DNA from 4 places in the Pseudoalteromonas sp. NGC95 genome. Region 1 is predicted to be linked to each of the others. Evidence: predicted binding sites of a transcription regulator. Region 1 holds the regulator's gene; each other region holds the start of a gene.
The links. The regulator sigma-54, encoded in region 1, starts transcription at its own class of promoters, with help from an activator protein. The targets are predictions, from matches to a motif close to GTTGGCACGNNNNTNGNNT.

Region 1 (4,051 bases):
CTAACCCATTTAAAGGTTTTAATTCAGGTTCCCAATGTGGATTTGGTAAAAAGCGTGCATCAAATACATAATCAGCTTCTTTTGGTATGCCGTGTTTAAAACCAAACGATTCAAACGTGACAATTAGTTGTTTATCTTTTTTACCTAAAATCTTTTCACGAATAGATTCAGCGAGTTGATGAACACTCAAATCAGTCGTGTCTATCATAAAGTCGGCGCGGGTGATTAATACATCAAGTAATTCTTTTTCTTTTTTGATGGCTAAATCAAGAGGCAACGAGTCAATTGATAGTGGGTGTAATCTACGAGTTTCAGAAAAACGTTTGATCAATGTTTGATCGTCGCTATCTAAATAAAATAACGTAGGTTTTGCAAAGCCAGGCAAGTATTCAAGAATATCGTTAAATTCATCTTGTTGTTTAGGGATGTTCCGCACATCAATGCTAACAGCAATTTTATCGTAGCTATCAGACACACTGCGAACTAATGAAGGAAGCAAGTTAACTGGAATATTATCTACGCAATAATAACCTAAATCTTCTACAACGCGTAAAGCAACCGACTTTCCAGAACCAGAACGGCCGCTTATGATAATTAACTCCATTTAACACCCTTTATAAAACTATGATTGATTGACAATAACTTGGTAAAGCTCAGCATCTGATTTTGCACTGCGTAACTGTTTACAAAAATCTTTGTTGTTTAGTTTATCAGCAATGGTTGCTAGAGTCTTTAAGTGCTGCTGGTTATCGCCATCTGGTACGATGAGTGCGACGAAAATATCAACAGGGCGATTATCGATTGCATCAAAATTTATTGGAGTTTCGCTAACGAGCACTAAAGCCAAAGGCTCTTCTGCACCGCTCATTCTTCCATGAGGAATGGCAATGCCACGCCCTATACCTGTACTACCCAATTTTTCTCTGCTCATTAAAGCATTAAGAATATCTTGTTGCGGTAAATACGGAAGTTTGTCGTGAGCAAGTTCGCTAATGAACTCTAAAATTCTTTTTTTGCTATTAAAAAGGACCGCAGCTTTGCTGCAGTCCTGGCATATAAGTGAGCTTAATTTCATCATATTAGTGTCGAGCAAGCTTCTCTTTGTGTTTAATTACTTGTCGATCGAGCTTGTCGATCAACGAGTCAATGGCGGCATACATATCTTGATGTTCTGTAGAGGCAAATAGCTCAGCACCGCTTACGTGTATGGTGGCTTCTGCTTTTTGATTTAATTTTTCTACATCGAGAATGACATGAACATTATTAATATGATCAGAGTGTCTTTCTAGCTTCGCAAATTTGGTATTAATATAGTCTCTTAGTGAATCGGTTAATTCTACGTGACGACCAGTTAAGTTTAGTTGCATAAGCATTACCCTCTTTTTTTTGCGTCTTAAATCAAACTTTTACGCTGATTTGACGGTGGAATAGCCAGAGATTCGCGGTATTTTGCGATTGTACGTCTCGCTACTTTAATTCCTTGCTCAGCCAATATATCCGCTATTTTGCTATCACTCAATGGTTTTGCTGAGTTTTCTGCTGCGATTAATTTTCGGATAAGCGCACGGATTGCTGTAGATGAACATTCACCCCCGTTTTCGGTGCTTACATGGCTTGAGAAAAAGTATTTAAGCTCAAATATACCACGGGGTGTGTGCATATACTTTTGGGTTGTTACGCGCGAAATTGTTGATTCGTGCATTTCTACCATTTCAGCAACATCATTTAAAACCATTGGTTTCATGGCTTCAGGACCGTGTTCAAAAAAGCCTTGTTGTTGCTTAACAATACAATTTGTTACTTTTAATAGCGTGTCGTTTCTACTTTCTAAGCTTTTAATAAACCATTTAGCTTCTTGTAAATGCGAGCGAATAAACTGGCTGTCACCACTGGATTTTACAGTGCGAGACATTGCCGCGTATTGGCTATTAACACGAATTTTAGGCATGCTATCTGGGTTTAACTCAACAACCCAGCGGCCTTTAATTTTTTTAACTGACACATCAGGAATAACATACTCAGATTCTTCTCTTACAATAGTATCTGCAGGTTTAGGGCTAAGAGTATGTATTAATGTCATTACTTCTTTAAGCTCTTCTTCTTTGAGCTTAGTTTTCTTCATTAATGTACGATAGTCACGAGCAGCTAATAAATCAATATGCTCGGTTAAAATCATTTTTGTTTCATTAATGTAAGGTGTTTCTTTATCAAACTGGTTAAGCTGAATACACAAACACTCTTGTAAACTACGTGCAGCAATACCAACAGGATCAAACAGTTGGATGCGTTTTAATACAGCTTCAATTTCATCAAGTTCGACTTCGTTATCATCTTCGTTTTCTTGATTAAAGCTTTCTAAAATCTCTTCGCAGCTTAGTGTTAAAATACCTGAATCATCGACGGCTTCTACAATAGCAATAGCAATAGCTTCGTCTGTAGGGCTAAATGGCGTTAGTTGTAACTGCCACATTAAATACTCATGGAGCGTTTCAGTAGAGGCGCCTTGGTATATTGATTCGTCTTCAGGCATCGGACCCGATGATGCTGCTGGGGCGGCACTCATGTACTCATCCCAACTAACATCCATAGCCATGTCGTCACTTAGCGTGTCTTTTGCAAGTGCTTCACCACTATCTTGTTCGTATTCGCTTGGAGCATCATCGGCAGATGCGCTAACAGTTATGTCATCTGTATCTGCTTTTTGCTCGTTTTTACCTGCAGCGTCTTCTGAATAGTCTGCTTCTTCAACCTCTAATAGCGGGTTGCTGTCGAGAGCTTCTTGTATTTCTTGCTGGAGATCCAATGTACTGAGTTGCAACAAACGAATAGCTTGTTGCAGCTGTGGAGTCATTGTAAGTTGCTGGCCCATGCGCAGCTGTAGTGATTGCCTCATGTATCTCTAACAATCCTTTTATGTTGTTATAATTAATACTAGCAGATGCTTAAAGACATGGCGTAAATGTTACAGCCTAAATTGCTCGCCTAAGTAAACATCGCGTACTGTTTTATCATTTAATACGTGTTCTGGAGTACCTGATGCAATCAGCTCCCCATGAGAAACAATGTAGGCTTTTTCACAAACATCAAGGGTTTCTCTTACGTTATGATCGGTAATTAATACACCAATCCCACGATTTTTAAGATGTTCTATTATTTTCTTTATGTCTAATACCGAAATAGGGTCAACACCTGCAAATGGTTCATCCAGTAATATAAATTTAGGATCTGCTGCCAGCGCACGTGCTATTTCAACACGACGACGTTCGCCTCCTGACAATGCCATACCTTGGCTATCACGAATGTGTTGTATGCTAAATTCATCTAATAATTTATCGAGAGTGTCTTCTCTAGCTTGTTTATTTAACTCTTTGCGCGTTTCTAAAATGGCCATTAAGTTTTGATAAACAGTCAGCTTTCTGAATATTGAAGACTCTTGCGGTAAGTAGCCAATGCCTAATCTAGCACGACTATGCATAGGTAAAAGAGTAATATCGTTATCGTCTATCGATATTTTACCTTTGTCGCTAGGTACAAGTCCTACTATCATATAAAACGTGGTAGTTTTACCTGCGCCGTTAGGGCCAAGTAAGCCAACAATACTGCCAGCTTTGACTTCAAGGCCGACGTTTTTTACAACTTCACGGCCTTTATAGCTCTTTGCTAATAGCTCTGCTTTTAATGTGCTCATGGTTGACCTTTGTCGCTTTTTTTACTTTTTTTAGTCTCGATTGGCACTAAAATTGTGTGAACGCGGTCAGTTGAGTTTTCATCTTTTTCGGCACTGATTAGCTGCTGCTCTATATCGTAGGTAATGCTTTTAGCATTTATTTTTTGTCCCGCTTGCGATACTTGTGCATTACCAACAAGCGTTAAAAAACGCTTAGATACATCATAACGTACTTCGTCAGCACTGGCGCTCATAGTCGTGCCATCTGATTGCTTTTCTTCAAAGTGCGCAGGGCTACCTGTAGCAATTAATAATTGTTTATTATCGCCAAGTTCATCGCGTTTATGTACTTCTAAGCGGTCGGCTGTGATACGGCGGTTACCG
Region 2 (4,051 bases), on a different contig from region 1:
TTCTGAGCTACCAAATTGTTGTATGTACATAAGGCCTTTAAAGCCAGCTATTAAACTAGTAAAAATAAAAACTGACATTAAAGTGTTATTACTTACGTACTCTTGAGGCTCTTGCTGAAAGCCAGCATACGCCCCCAATAAAGATAACAACAAGGAAAAAGGAAGGATTAAAATCAACGACGTTTTTATATTATTGTTATTAACGGTCATTAGCATTAATAAAGGAAAACTCATAGAAAATGTAATAAGTGAGACTAACCATGTAGGGTTTGTTGCTGGCCACACATTATTTTCTATACTGCTATACAAAAAGGTAAGAGCAATAGCCTGTAATACGGCAAGTATAATTATAAAAGATTTTGGTAACTGACTATCCATATCTGTTCTCAACAATAGGTTTTAGTCAGTTTGCGTTATTCGTTCCTATTTTACAATTGCTTCACATTTTCAAATAAAATGCTTTGCACAGGGCTATATAATCAGCAGTGTAGGTATTATCTAAGTTTCTAATACACAGGATTGATGATTCTATATCGCTTTTTACGTAGCTAAATGTCATTAAACTGCGGCTAATATCTTTGTTGGGCGTGGCTTTTACTTGGCAATGAGCATTTAAATAAAGCCCATTTTGAGTAGCAAGCTCAATAAATAATGCGCCTTCAACGCTTGGGAGTATTAAGCTAAAGCGAGAACCACTATGGCTTAAATGTTTAAACGCATTAATTAACTCTTCAAAACTTAGGCCGTCGGTATGACGTGCGGTATTACGCGCAACATTATCGCCTTTTAAACTGTGATTAAAATACGGTGGATTAGAGATAACCACGTCAAATTTAACTTCACTACTAAAGCTTTGAATAGTTTGGTGCGTAATATTTATAGTTGGCCACGGGCTATTAGCTACATTTTGTAATGCTTGGGTATAGGCGCTTTCGTCAATTTCTACCGCAGTTATATCAAGCTCATTACTGCGCTGCTTACACATTAGTGCTAGTAAGCCGGTGCCGGTGCCTATATCAAGTAACGACTTTGCACCGCTTAAATTAGCCCATGCACCAAGCAAAATGCCATCGGTAGAAACTTTCATTGCACAGTGGTCGTGTTCAACTTTAAATTGTTTAAATACAAAACCAGACATTTTTTCACCTTTTCATTCACCAAGCGCAGCATAGCGCGTATAATCAGGGTAATTGTCCCTTATTTTAGACACTCTATGCAATTTTCTGAATTTGATCTTGATAACAAGCTACTCGATGCCATTAATAAAATGGGCTACGAGACGCCAACCAGCATTCAACAACAAGCTATTCCTGAAGCACTACAGGGGCGCGATATTTTAGCATCTGCGCCTACTGGTACAGGTAAAACAGCGGCATTTTTAATTCCGGCTATTCAGTACTTACTGGATTTCCCACGTCGTGACCCTGGTTTTGCGCGCGTACTCGTTATGACCCCGACTCGTGAGCTGGCTTATCAAATTCATGAACAATGTGAACTGCTAGCTAAACGCACACACCTAAAAATTGGTGTAGTAACAGGCGGTATTAACTACGGCACGCATAAAGAAATTTTTGAAAAAAATAACGATATTTTAATCGCCACACCAGGTCGATTAATGGAATACCTAGAAACCGAAAACTTTCATGCTGAACACGTAGAAATGCTTATTATTGATGAAGCAGATCGCATGTTAGATATGGGTTTCAAAAAAGAAATGAGCCGTATTTGTGACGAAGCTAAAAATCGTCGCCAATGTTTTTTATTCTCAGCAACACTTGAAGGTGACAGCGTAGAAAGGTTTGCTGAAAAAACATTAAACGACCCAGCTCTATTAGAAGCCGAATCGTCACGTAAAGAAAAAGCAAAAATTCATCAGTGGGTACATTTAGCCGACGATTACCATCATAAGCTTGAATTGTTAGTTAACACGCTAAAAAATCCTGACGTGACTAAAGCAATTGTGTTTGTTAAAACTCGCGAACGCTTAGAAACATTGATTGGTGAACTTACAACTAATGATGTAAAAGCAGCGTGGTTACGCGGCGAAATGCCACAAGACAAACGTATGAAAGCCATGGAAAACTTCCACAGTGGTAAAACAAGCATATTAGTTGCTACCGACGTAGCTGCACGTGGTATTGACGTATCTGACATCAGTCACGTTATTAACTTTGATATGCCGCGCACTGCCGACGTATATGTACACCGTATTGGTCGTACTGGCCGTGCTGGTAAAAAAGGCATAGCAATATCACTAGTTGAAGCACACGATATTGGTATTTTATATAAAGTAGAGCGCTACGTTGAGCAAAAGTTAAAACGCCGTGTAATTAGAGGTGTTGAGCCACAGCATAAAGAAGCTAAGCCACCGGCTAAAAAGCGTAAAGATCCAGTAAAAATGAAAGCCAAGAAAAAGGCCAAGGTTAAAAAGAAAAAGTAACCTAAAACATTTTTATACTAAGCCGGCTTTTGCCGGCTTTTTAATGCAAGCCTTACAGGCTCTGGTGTTTGTACCCGTTACATATGTAACCCAAGCATGTAACTCATACTCATTTAAATGTAATTTTTGCCCACCTGAATTCCCACTTAATAAAATTCCCTTATATTTCATAGCGTTAATATTGGCACCGAAATTGTAACTACAAAGATAACCTAGCCGATGGAATTTCCATATTGTGGCTGCACTATTCACCGTAATGTAAGGATTAAGTTATGAACCGCTTCAAGTTAACTATCGCTTTAGTATCATTTTGTTGTTTATTTTTATTAGCTTGCGCTACAAAGGTAAGTGCAGCAACCAACATGGCCGTAGTAAGCAGTGTAGCCACTCAACCTAACTTACAACAAGCTATCACCAACACCCTACGAACTAATCCTAACCTAGCGTTAAGTGATATTCGTGTGCAGGTAAAAAATGGTGAAGTAGATTTATACGGTGAAGCACAAACTGGTTTTCAGCGCGCACTAGCTCAAAAGTTTTTAGAAAATATGGATGGGGTTAAAATCATTCGTAATAAAATTAGCGTTATTTAATACGCACCACATAAACTTATTTGTATAACTAATTCATAAGCGCGGCTTGTTACTCCAACACAAGCTGCGCTTTTTTATGTTTATTTTTTGTAGTTATTTCAATTTATCTAGTTGTTGAATAACATCACTTAATTTAAAACTACTTTTTTGTGAATTAAAACTTTCAACAAAAACTTTTTCAAAACTACTTACCGTAGAATCTTCATTTAGCTCAAAAGGAAAGCCCTTAAGTTCCTTTGTTTTTGGGTTAAACTTATAAACAAAATTGTCACCACTTAAACCCGCTGAAAAAACGTAATGATGATTATCAACCCATCCTGCCGCGCCATGAAATAGAGCAATATTTATTTTATCGTTTTGAGTATGTACGCCGACTTTAACTACATTATTTTTATTGAATGCGGCTTTTGTTATCTCTTTACTGGGGATAAACCAAAACCCTTTTGTATTACCCACAAACACAGCTAAATATTCATTATCAGGTGACCAAGTGATAACGTTACTTTCATAACTTTTTCTAGGGCATAAAACATCATCTGAGCTGCAAAACTCTCGTAACTTCTCTTTTTCAATATATGCCGCTTTATTTGGTAAGATTAATGTAGAGGTAAGGTTTTTGTTTTTATCGAGAAAAAGTATTTCAGCGATATTGTTATCTATATTTAATTTATAACTCACATCATATTTAGCATTATATTCGTTACCTACTGAAATAAAGCTAATAACTAGGCTTGAAAATAAAATTATTTTTGTAAACCATTTAATCTTTAACTTCATTTGTTTGTAACCCTAATATCTAAAAAAATACACCTTGTATAACCAATAATTGCATAATAAATAGATAAAAGGGAAACTTACCTTATAAAAAATACGTTACAAAATCTGCTGGAGAAAATAATTAATGAATAAAGAAAAGTGACTTGAACTAATTAAAAAGCGCATTTTTACTCTGTAAAAATGCGCTGTTGGTAAGTAACTATTTCCCAATGCTTTTGCCTAATGAGCTTTAACTAAATTA
Region 3 (4,051 bases), on a different contig from region 1:
AAGTAAAATAAAGCACCTAGGCCTATTTTTATACAGGCTATAAATCCTGCGGTTATAAACGCACAAACAAATATATAAACAAAAAAATGACGAGGTAAATATTGGTAACTAATTATAAAGCCAAGATAGCTCAATAAAATAGGAATAAACGCACCAATAAGCAGTTGTACTGGTAACAGCTCAAGTTCAATTTGACCAAAGGCAGCGAGTAGGGCTGTGGCAAGTAGGCTACTTAAAATAGTCAATCGCCAGCCTAAAATTAATGTAGCAGCCGTAACACCTAGGATGTGTAAATCAAGGCCAGTTAAAATGCCAGCCTTTATTCGCCAAAGCACTGCAAACACTAACGCACACGCAAGTACGCCAGTTTGACGGACTGGCGTATTAAGCAATGTTTTATATGTTTTTTTATCAAAGCTCAATAGAGCAATAATAATTACAAGAGCCCAAAGTAGCCCCTGCATTGTTAGGCTGAGCATAATAATTACTTAAATGTTGACCATATAGGGGCATGATCTGACGGTTTTTCAATACCGCGAAGTTCGTAATCAATACCTGTATCTATGCAGCGTGCTGCAAGCTCATTGGTTGCAAGCACTACATCTATACGAAGTCCTCGATTATCTACAAACCCTTTAGAGCGATAGTCAAACCATGAGTATTGATCGTCTGTTTCGGGGTTTTGCTCTCTAAAGGTGTCTTTAAAACCCCAATTGAGTAATGTTGCAAGCCATTCACGCTCTACCGGTTGGAAAGAACATTTACCCGTTTTTAACCAACGTTTAGCATTTACTTCGCCAATACCAATATCTAAATCGGTAGGTGATATGTTGATATCACCCATAACGATGACGTCTTGATCGGGTGTGTGATTGGTTTCAAGGTGTGTCATTAAATCTTTATAAAATTGACGTTTATAAGGGAATTTAGTTTCGTGATTAATATTATCACCTTGTGGGAAATAGCCATTCATGACAGTAAGGTCGCGACCGTTTTCTTGTTCAACAGTGACGCTTATCATGCGTTTTTGCGATTCATCTGTATCGGTGGCAAAACCTTTTAAGACCGATTTAGGCTCTTTTTTGCATAACATAGCTACGCCATAATGCGCTTTTTGACCATGAAAGTAGACGTGATATCCCATTTTTTGTACATCTTCTAATGGGAATGCTTCGTCGTGAACTTTAATCTCTTGCAAGCCAATAACGTCTGGTTGATGTTTGTCGATAATTGCTTGTAATTGGTGAAGACGAGCACGCAGACCATTGATATTGAAAGAAATCACTTTCATAAAATTTACCTTAAAATTGGTTCTATTTAATAGATTAAATTGTATCAGTAAATACGCGTACATAACATGACTGAATTGCGATAATAGCTGCGCAAATGTTGATCAAATGATGGGTAAAGTTTAAACATTGTGAATACAATATTAATTATTTAAATAAATAAAAAATTCAATTGAACTTAACTTTATTGAATATATAATGCGCGAAATTCACTTGTTTAGCTCGTTCAAATAGGATCTCTCATGAAAACTCAACTACTTTTAGCCACTGCTTTACTAGCATCTGCAACTGCGTCAGCTCAAAGCAATACTTACTTTAGCCAAGATAACAAAATTGAGTCTAAGTTATGTGTACTAAGTGCAAACGAAGGCTTTAGCGTTGCTCGTAAAGAAGCTGCCCAGCACGGTGTTTACCTATCTCGTTTTTCTAAAAGCATTTTATGTAATGGTGAAGATATTCGTGATATTGCTAAAAAAACGACATTAAGCAACGCATCAGTTGAGAAAGTAGAAGTATTTGCAAAAGACGCTCAACAAGAAACTCAATTATGTATGACGGCTTTAAAACAAGGTTTAACACCTGTTCGTCAAAAAATTGGTAACCTAAACTCATTAAAATGTAATGGTCAAAACGTTACTGAGTTTGTTAAACGCTACCAAAACGCAGCAATCTAATTATTAGCTTAACTATATAAGTAAATTTGAAATGCCTGGTTTTTACCGGGTATTTTTTTGCAAAAATTACAAGGTTGTTTGCAAAGCTTGCAAGCTTAACTTATTGAAACTGTTTAATAAATATACCGAACGAGATTAAGTTATTGATTATTATAAGTTAACTATTATTGGCATTGGATTTGTATTAGTTAAAGTGACATTTAATTAATTACGAAGGATACGTCTTATGAAAAAGTTAACATTAGCAGCCACTATTTTAGCATCATTAAGCCTAGCGGCTTGTTCATCTAATCAAGGTCTTGAAAGAATAGACAGTGACTTTGCAAGTTTAGATAATGATAGCGATGGCTACATCTCAAAAGTTGAAGCTGATGACGATAGCATTTGGGGTCATTTCTCAAATATTGATACCAATATGGATAACGAAATTAGCCGCAAAGAATTTAACACTTATATGAAGCTCAATAATGGCAAAGTAGCCACTGATTCTGAAGTAAGTGAGTCGGCATTTAAAGCTGAAATTGCTAAATTCGATAAAATTGAAAGCAGCTTTGCAAGTCTAGATAACGACAGCAATGGCTATATCTCGGTAGTTGAAGGTAACGATGATGATATTTCAAATCATTTTGGTTACATGGACAAAAACCAAGATAAGCGTATCAGTAAAAGCGAGTTTATGGGTTACATTAAAAAATACGGTAACGCAGTAGCTGAAGATGATGCATTAGAAGCTTTTAAAAGTAACTAATAGTTACCATTTTAGTAAGTAAGATTAAAGCCAGTGCTAGTCACTGGCTTTTTTGTGTTTTAAATTTAGTTATTTGATAGATATATTTTCCTAGTTTGGTGTTGTTCTGTCATAATAGATGGCTGTGTATTTTTATTTGTTAAGAGTGTGTATGGCGGGTCGGCGAATTAGTGATGAACAACTAGTTGAGATCATTGAAGCAGCTATTTTTGTTGCAGATAAGCCTGTTAGTAAACGCCACCTTAAAGACATTGTATTAATAGATTTAGCTATTTCTATGACGCGAATAAATGACGCAATAGATACAATACAAGAACATTTTCAAACTCGTGGTATTCGCTTAGTTGAAGTGGGTAGTGGGTATCGGTTTCAGGCATGCAGTAGTTTAAGCCCTTGGTTAAATAACTTGTGGCAAGAACGCGCACCAAAATACTCGCGTGCTTTACTGGAAACATTATCACTTATTGCATACAGGCAGCCCATTACACGCGGCGAAATTGAGCAAGTAAGAGGTGTTACTACGGGTTCGAATATTATTAAAACCTTACTCGAAAGAGAGTGGGTTAAAGTGGTAGGGCATAAAGAGGTTCCGGGAAAGCCGGCTTTATATGCAACTACTAAGCAATTTTTAGATTATTTTTCGTTAACTGGACTTGAAAATTTACCTGCGTTGCCAACAGAGCAGCAAAGTAAAATTAACCAGTTATTGAGCGATCCTTCTGTGAGAGAACCATCCGAATGAGTATTATACAAGGTGAAAAGTTACAAAAAGTCTTAGCCCGTGCAGGCGTAGGCTCACGCCGTGAAATGGAAAAATACATTGACGCAAACCGCGTTAGTGTAAACGGTAAAGTGGCAAAGTTAGGTGACCGTGTTGAAGAAACCGATTTGATTCGTGTTGACGGACACAGTGTAAAAATCGAAGAAAAAGCAGACCGAATCTGTCGTGTGATTATGTATAACAAACCAGAAGGTGAGTTAAGCACACGTAAAGATCCTGAAGGGCGTCGTACTGTATTTGACCGACTTCCTCGTATTGATGGCGATCGCTGGATTGCGGTTGGTCGACTAGACGTTAATACATCGGGTTTAATGCTTTTTACAAACGATGGTGAACTGGCAAACCGTTTAATGCACCCAAGCTATGAAGTAGAGCGTGAATACTCTGCACGTGTATTTGGTGAAGTAACCAACGAGACGGTTAAAAACTTACTACGTGGTGTTGAACTTGAAGATGGTCCAGCCAAATTCACGACTGTAACCCCTATGGGTGGCGAAGGTGTTAACCGTTGGTTTAACGTAACGTTAAATGAAGGGCGTAACCGTGAAGTTCGTCGTTT
Region 4 (4,051 bases), on a different contig from region 1:
AGGCTTTCCGTTAAAAATGTATTTTCAATACGCTTGTAAAGATGAGTTTCTAAACACCATCGATACTAATGCCTTTAAACATACAAGTTTTGCATTTGGATTTTGTCTTCTGGGTGTTTTTTATAAAGGCGATGAAATAGCTAGTGAGGTCTCGCATGCAACTATGGCGGTATTCTACCTAGGTATCGTGCTTTTGGTATATGGCGCTTCATTGCTTTGGCAAAGTCGTGATTAGGAGTGGATATGCAAAATAACATAGCAAAGTATCGAAAAGAGGCTGGGCTTTCACAGCAAGAACTTGCTGATGCTATTAACGTGTCGCGCAAAACAATAAGTACCGTAGAAACAAACCGGTTTACGCCGTCGGTAATAATTGCTCTAAAAATGGCAAAGCATTTTAATATCTCAGTCGAAAGCCTCTTTGTACTGGATGAAAATGATTGATACATGTTAAAGCATTAGTCTCATTTTATTAGCAAAAATATCGATTTAGTCACTTCAATTACAACGTATGGAGGACAGCGCTGTTGTTATTAGCGTAATTGCGCTAAAATAGACCAGCAAAAAAATATATATCTAAACCGGAGATTCTACAAGGCATGAAAAAACTGCTAATTTCACCGTCAAAAATGACGCTAGGCGAACAAGAAAATCAAATCTATCAGAACATTCTGAAGCAATCTTCAGAGTTAAGCCTTAACCTTATGGCCGTGAAAGTAGAAAACCACCCTGATGATTTTTTACCTTGGTGTTACGAATTGCTAAGTGCAAGCAGAGATCGTATGAACTACGATTTGCTAGAGCCACAGCAGTTACCAGTACTTAAGAAGCTACACGATCAGCTTATTTCAGCTATCAGCTTTTTACAGGTTAAAACTTTACGTATTGCTCCGTGGCCTGTTGTAAGTGTATTTGTAGAACAACACAAAGACGTTATTGCACTTGATGAACAGCTTCGTTTGGTAGACTACATCAAAAGCATTCGTGAACAGTCTCTTAAAGATATGATTCCTGAAGACTTACTTGCGTTTAGCGGTAAGCACATGGCATCACTTGATCCAAGCACATACAACTTTGACGTTGAATGGTTTGCATCTACAAAGAGTGCAAAGAGCTTCCATCAAATGCTTGGTGATTTACCAGGTGCTTTTGACGATGCACTAGTGAATATTCCACTTGAAGGTGATATTACTCAATACGAATATCAACAATTTGTTGCTGCTTATTCAAAAATATTCACCGACAACAACGAAAAACCAACACTTGCGCCTGCAACACGACTGCTTGCAATGCGTCGCCCTGATTTATTTACTCCGATTACAAATAATCGATTAGATGCATTATGTGGTGCTCTTGGTGTTTCTAAACTTAAAAATAGTGATTTTGAGCGTTACTGGCAAGATATCGTAAAAGGTATTCAAGCTATGTCATGGTACAAAATGGCTAAACCTAGTAACGAGTTAGAAGAACAATTGGTTGCTATTAAAGCATTAATTCCATGTTTCTTTCACTACGCTGATGCTAAAACACCAGATAACTCTAACTACATTAAACTGCTAACCAAGCCTAAACGTACTACAACTACAACAGGTAAAACTCAGCGTAGAGGTAAAGAGTCTGCAGAAATTCTAGTAGACCGTGCTCTTGCTGCTGACGATATTCCTGAACACATTCGCAGTAAACGTGATTCAATTGTGAGTGAAGTACAAAAAGGTCGCAGCGTAAACGAAACAATTAGCCTTATGCGCACTATATTCGGTTAAAATCTTCTAATTTAGCCGTACTTTTATGGTGCGGCTAGGTTAATTTATGCACCAGCAATGTGCGCAACATCTTCCTTCATGTTATATCCCCATCCTATTCATAAAATTCAAGCTCATGTTTTTAATAAATAAAAAATAATTTTTAATAAAAAATAATGAAGCTGGCACATACAGTGCAATTATCCCGTTAGTTAAACAATAAAAAGCCGTCAGCCTAAAGGTTCCGAATACATAATAAAAACCTTGGCGAGCAAAAATCATATAACGGGAAATGGACATGCTAAAACTAAAAAAAACCATCGCTATAAGTGCTATAGCATTAATGGGCGCAACATCTTTAACGTCAACAGCCGTACATGCTGAAGTAACAGCAAACGCAGCGGCAACATCAAACTACTTATGGCGTGGTCAAGAGCAAACTGGGGGCGATGCAGCTATTTCAGGCGGTATTGATTACGCCAATGAATCGGGCTTTTATGCAGGTACTTGGGCTTCAAATGCATCGTGGGCAGATGAAATGACCTATGAGCTTGATTTATACGCAGGCTTTGGTGGCGACATTAACGAAAGCGTTAGCTACGATGTTGGCTATATTTATTACGCTTACCCAGATGCCGCTTCTGAGGCTGACGCAGATTTCTCTGAAATTTACGGTAGCATCAGTGTTGAAGGCTTTACATTTGGTGCTTCAGTACTTGCAACATCAGCTGCAAGTGGTGATGGTACAGACTTTGGTGATTCACTTTACCTGACAGCTGATTACGGTTTTGCTGTTGGCAGTAACGGCACTGAAATGGCACTTCACTTAGGCCACTACTCTGGTGACTTTATTGGCGATGATAATATCTTAGATTACGGTGTATCAATTTCGAAAGATGGTTTCACTTTTGGTTTATCTGATACAGATATGGATGATTCAGATATTAAAGCTTACGTTGCTTATTCTGTAGACTTTAATTTATAAGAAAGAATGTGTTACTTGCTGCGACACGAAGGGCCTTTTGGCCCTTTTCTCGTTTTATAGCTGTTTTGCTTTAAAGGGTACCTTATTACATTGTACTTCGACTGTTTTAGGGTACCAAGCTGGGCCGATTTGATTCACAACCACCTCAGCTAAACCATTAGTAAACGATTTATACGTATGAACGCTTTGCCACTCCCCTTGTGGGCAATGTGTTGTTAAATCTAACGGCTCTGATCCCTCGTACAACGCAAGTGCAAAATTATGATGCCACTGTGAGCTTTTTAGCGTTTTATTGCTTACTTTGCTCTGTATACCGTTATCAAAGTAAATATTTGTACACCCCGTTAAAATAATCAGTGTGCAACCGGCTGCAAATAGCTTGATGCTCATAATGTCTCCCCTAGTATTTGCTCTTGGCACCACACTTTAATGGTATGGGGCGAGTATATTCCAAGCGTAATTAAACTCAGCGCTCCATCGCTAAACGTTTGTTGTGACTGCATTTGAATAACCGGTGTATTTGAACATATTTGTTTTACGTCTACCCGCTGCTCACCCACTAATCCCCATAAATAAAATGGGCGGCTATCTTCGAAATTAGCTTGGCTCGTTATTTTTGCTGTTGCCTGTGGCTGAATGGTTACCACAGAACAAGCACTGAGGCTTAATGCTATCGCCCCTATAATTAATGGTTTCATACTCTTCCTTATAAACTAAATACCAGTAAGGTAACTTTATAAGAAAACATAAAATATTAGCGTAAAAAGCTGTGAGGAATATGTAGAATCGCTATGAAGTTTTATACAATTTATTACACATAAAGGCCGCATAAATGCGGCCTTTGAAGTAGTTAACCTGTGTACAGATTAGTTAACTAAAAGAATAGTTATTTAAATAGCAGTTAAAACTTAGCTAAGTTGTTTTTACTGTCTTTATCGACCAGCTTAATGTAAGGATCAACCCCCGCAAATAATGGTTTTTCTTTTACTTTAAGCTCAATAGTATTGGTACCAGATACTATTTGATGCTTTTTCGAGTAAATAACAAAGTCTTCAGCTAGTAAGTTTTCAGGGTCGTCGCTAAACAATGCAATATCAACTAGCTCATCGAGCGGCTGTTCAGTTTCTTCACCTTGGCCATCCGCACGCTGTTTAACGGCTTCTACGCTAAGTGTTACAGTATAAAATCCTTCGCTATCAACGCTATCTGTAACTGAAACGTCTTTCATCTCAAGCTCATACAAAGTGATATATTTAAACTGATCGTCAATAAAACTTTGTTCTGCTTGCGTTGCGTCTTGTTTTAAATAGCTAAGTAAATCAAG

Region 2: I6E70_RS02470 (BON domain-containing protein) is a predicted target of sigma-54. The motif match lies at 2,621-2,639, and genes of this name have one in related genera.
Region 3: I6E70_RS13180 (EF-hand domain-containing protein) is a predicted target of sigma-54. The motif match lies at 2,130-2,148, and genes of this name have one in related genera.
Region 4: I6E70_RS14595 (TorF family putative porin) is a predicted target of sigma-54. The motif match lies at 1,924-1,942, and genes of this name have one in related genera.

The regions. Positions count from the first base shown of each region.
Region 1 is NZ_JADYWR010000001.1:203,863-207,913, reverse strand. Features, by position in the region: gene rapZ (RNase adapter RapZ) at 1-604, opposite strand, end outside; gene ptsN (PTS IIA-like nitrogen regulatory protein PtsN) at 623-1,075, opposite strand; gene hpf (ribosome hibernation promoting factor) at 1,080-1,367, opposite strand; gene I6E70_RS00970 (RNA polymerase factor sigma-54) at 1,394-2,893, opposite strand; gene lptB (LPS export ABC transporter ATP-binding protein) at 2,963-3,688, opposite strand; gene lptA (lipopolysaccharide transport periplasmic protein LptA) at 3,685-4,051, opposite strand, start outside.
Region 2 is NZ_JADYWR010000002.1:23,598-27,648, forward strand. Features, by position in the region: gene I6E70_RS02455 (DUF4153 domain-containing protein) at 1-378, opposite strand, end outside; gene I6E70_RS02460 (tRNA1(Val) (adenine(37)-N6)-methyltransferase) at 440-1,138, opposite strand; gene srmB (ATP-dependent RNA helicase SrmB) at 1,214-2,440, shown strand; gene I6E70_RS02470 (BON domain-containing protein) at 2,713-3,033, shown strand; gene I6E70_RS02475 (hypothetical protein) at 3,127-3,810, opposite strand; gene I6E70_RS02480 (mechanosensitive ion channel family protein) at 4,049-4,051, opposite strand, start outside.
Region 3 is NZ_JADYWR010000013.1:98,672-102,722, reverse strand. Features, by position in the region: gene I6E70_RS13195 (energy-coupling factor ABC transporter permease) at 1-479, opposite strand, end outside; gene xthA (exodeoxyribonuclease III) at 485-1,291, opposite strand; gene I6E70_RS13185 (exonuclease III) at 1,532-1,963, shown strand; gene I6E70_RS13180 (EF-hand domain-containing protein) at 2,190-2,711, shown strand; gene scpB (SMC-Scp complex subunit ScpB) at 2,863-3,453, shown strand; gene rluB (23S rRNA pseudouridine(2605) synthase RluB) at 3,450-4,051, shown strand, end outside.
Region 4 is NZ_JADYWR010000016.1:12,282-16,332, forward strand. Features, by position in the region: gene I6E70_RS14580 (hypothetical protein) at 1-235, shown strand, start outside; gene I6E70_RS14585 (helix-turn-helix transcriptional regulator) at 244-444, shown strand; gene I6E70_RS14590 (hypothetical protein) at 600-1,763, shown strand; gene I6E70_RS14595 (TorF family putative porin) at 2,041-2,727, shown strand; gene I6E70_RS14600 (Bor/Iss family lipoprotein) at 2,782-3,117, opposite strand; gene I6E70_RS14605 (Bor family protein) at 3,114-3,425, opposite strand; gene I6E70_RS14610 (ABC transporter permease/M1 family aminopeptidase) at 3,629-4,051, opposite strand, start outside.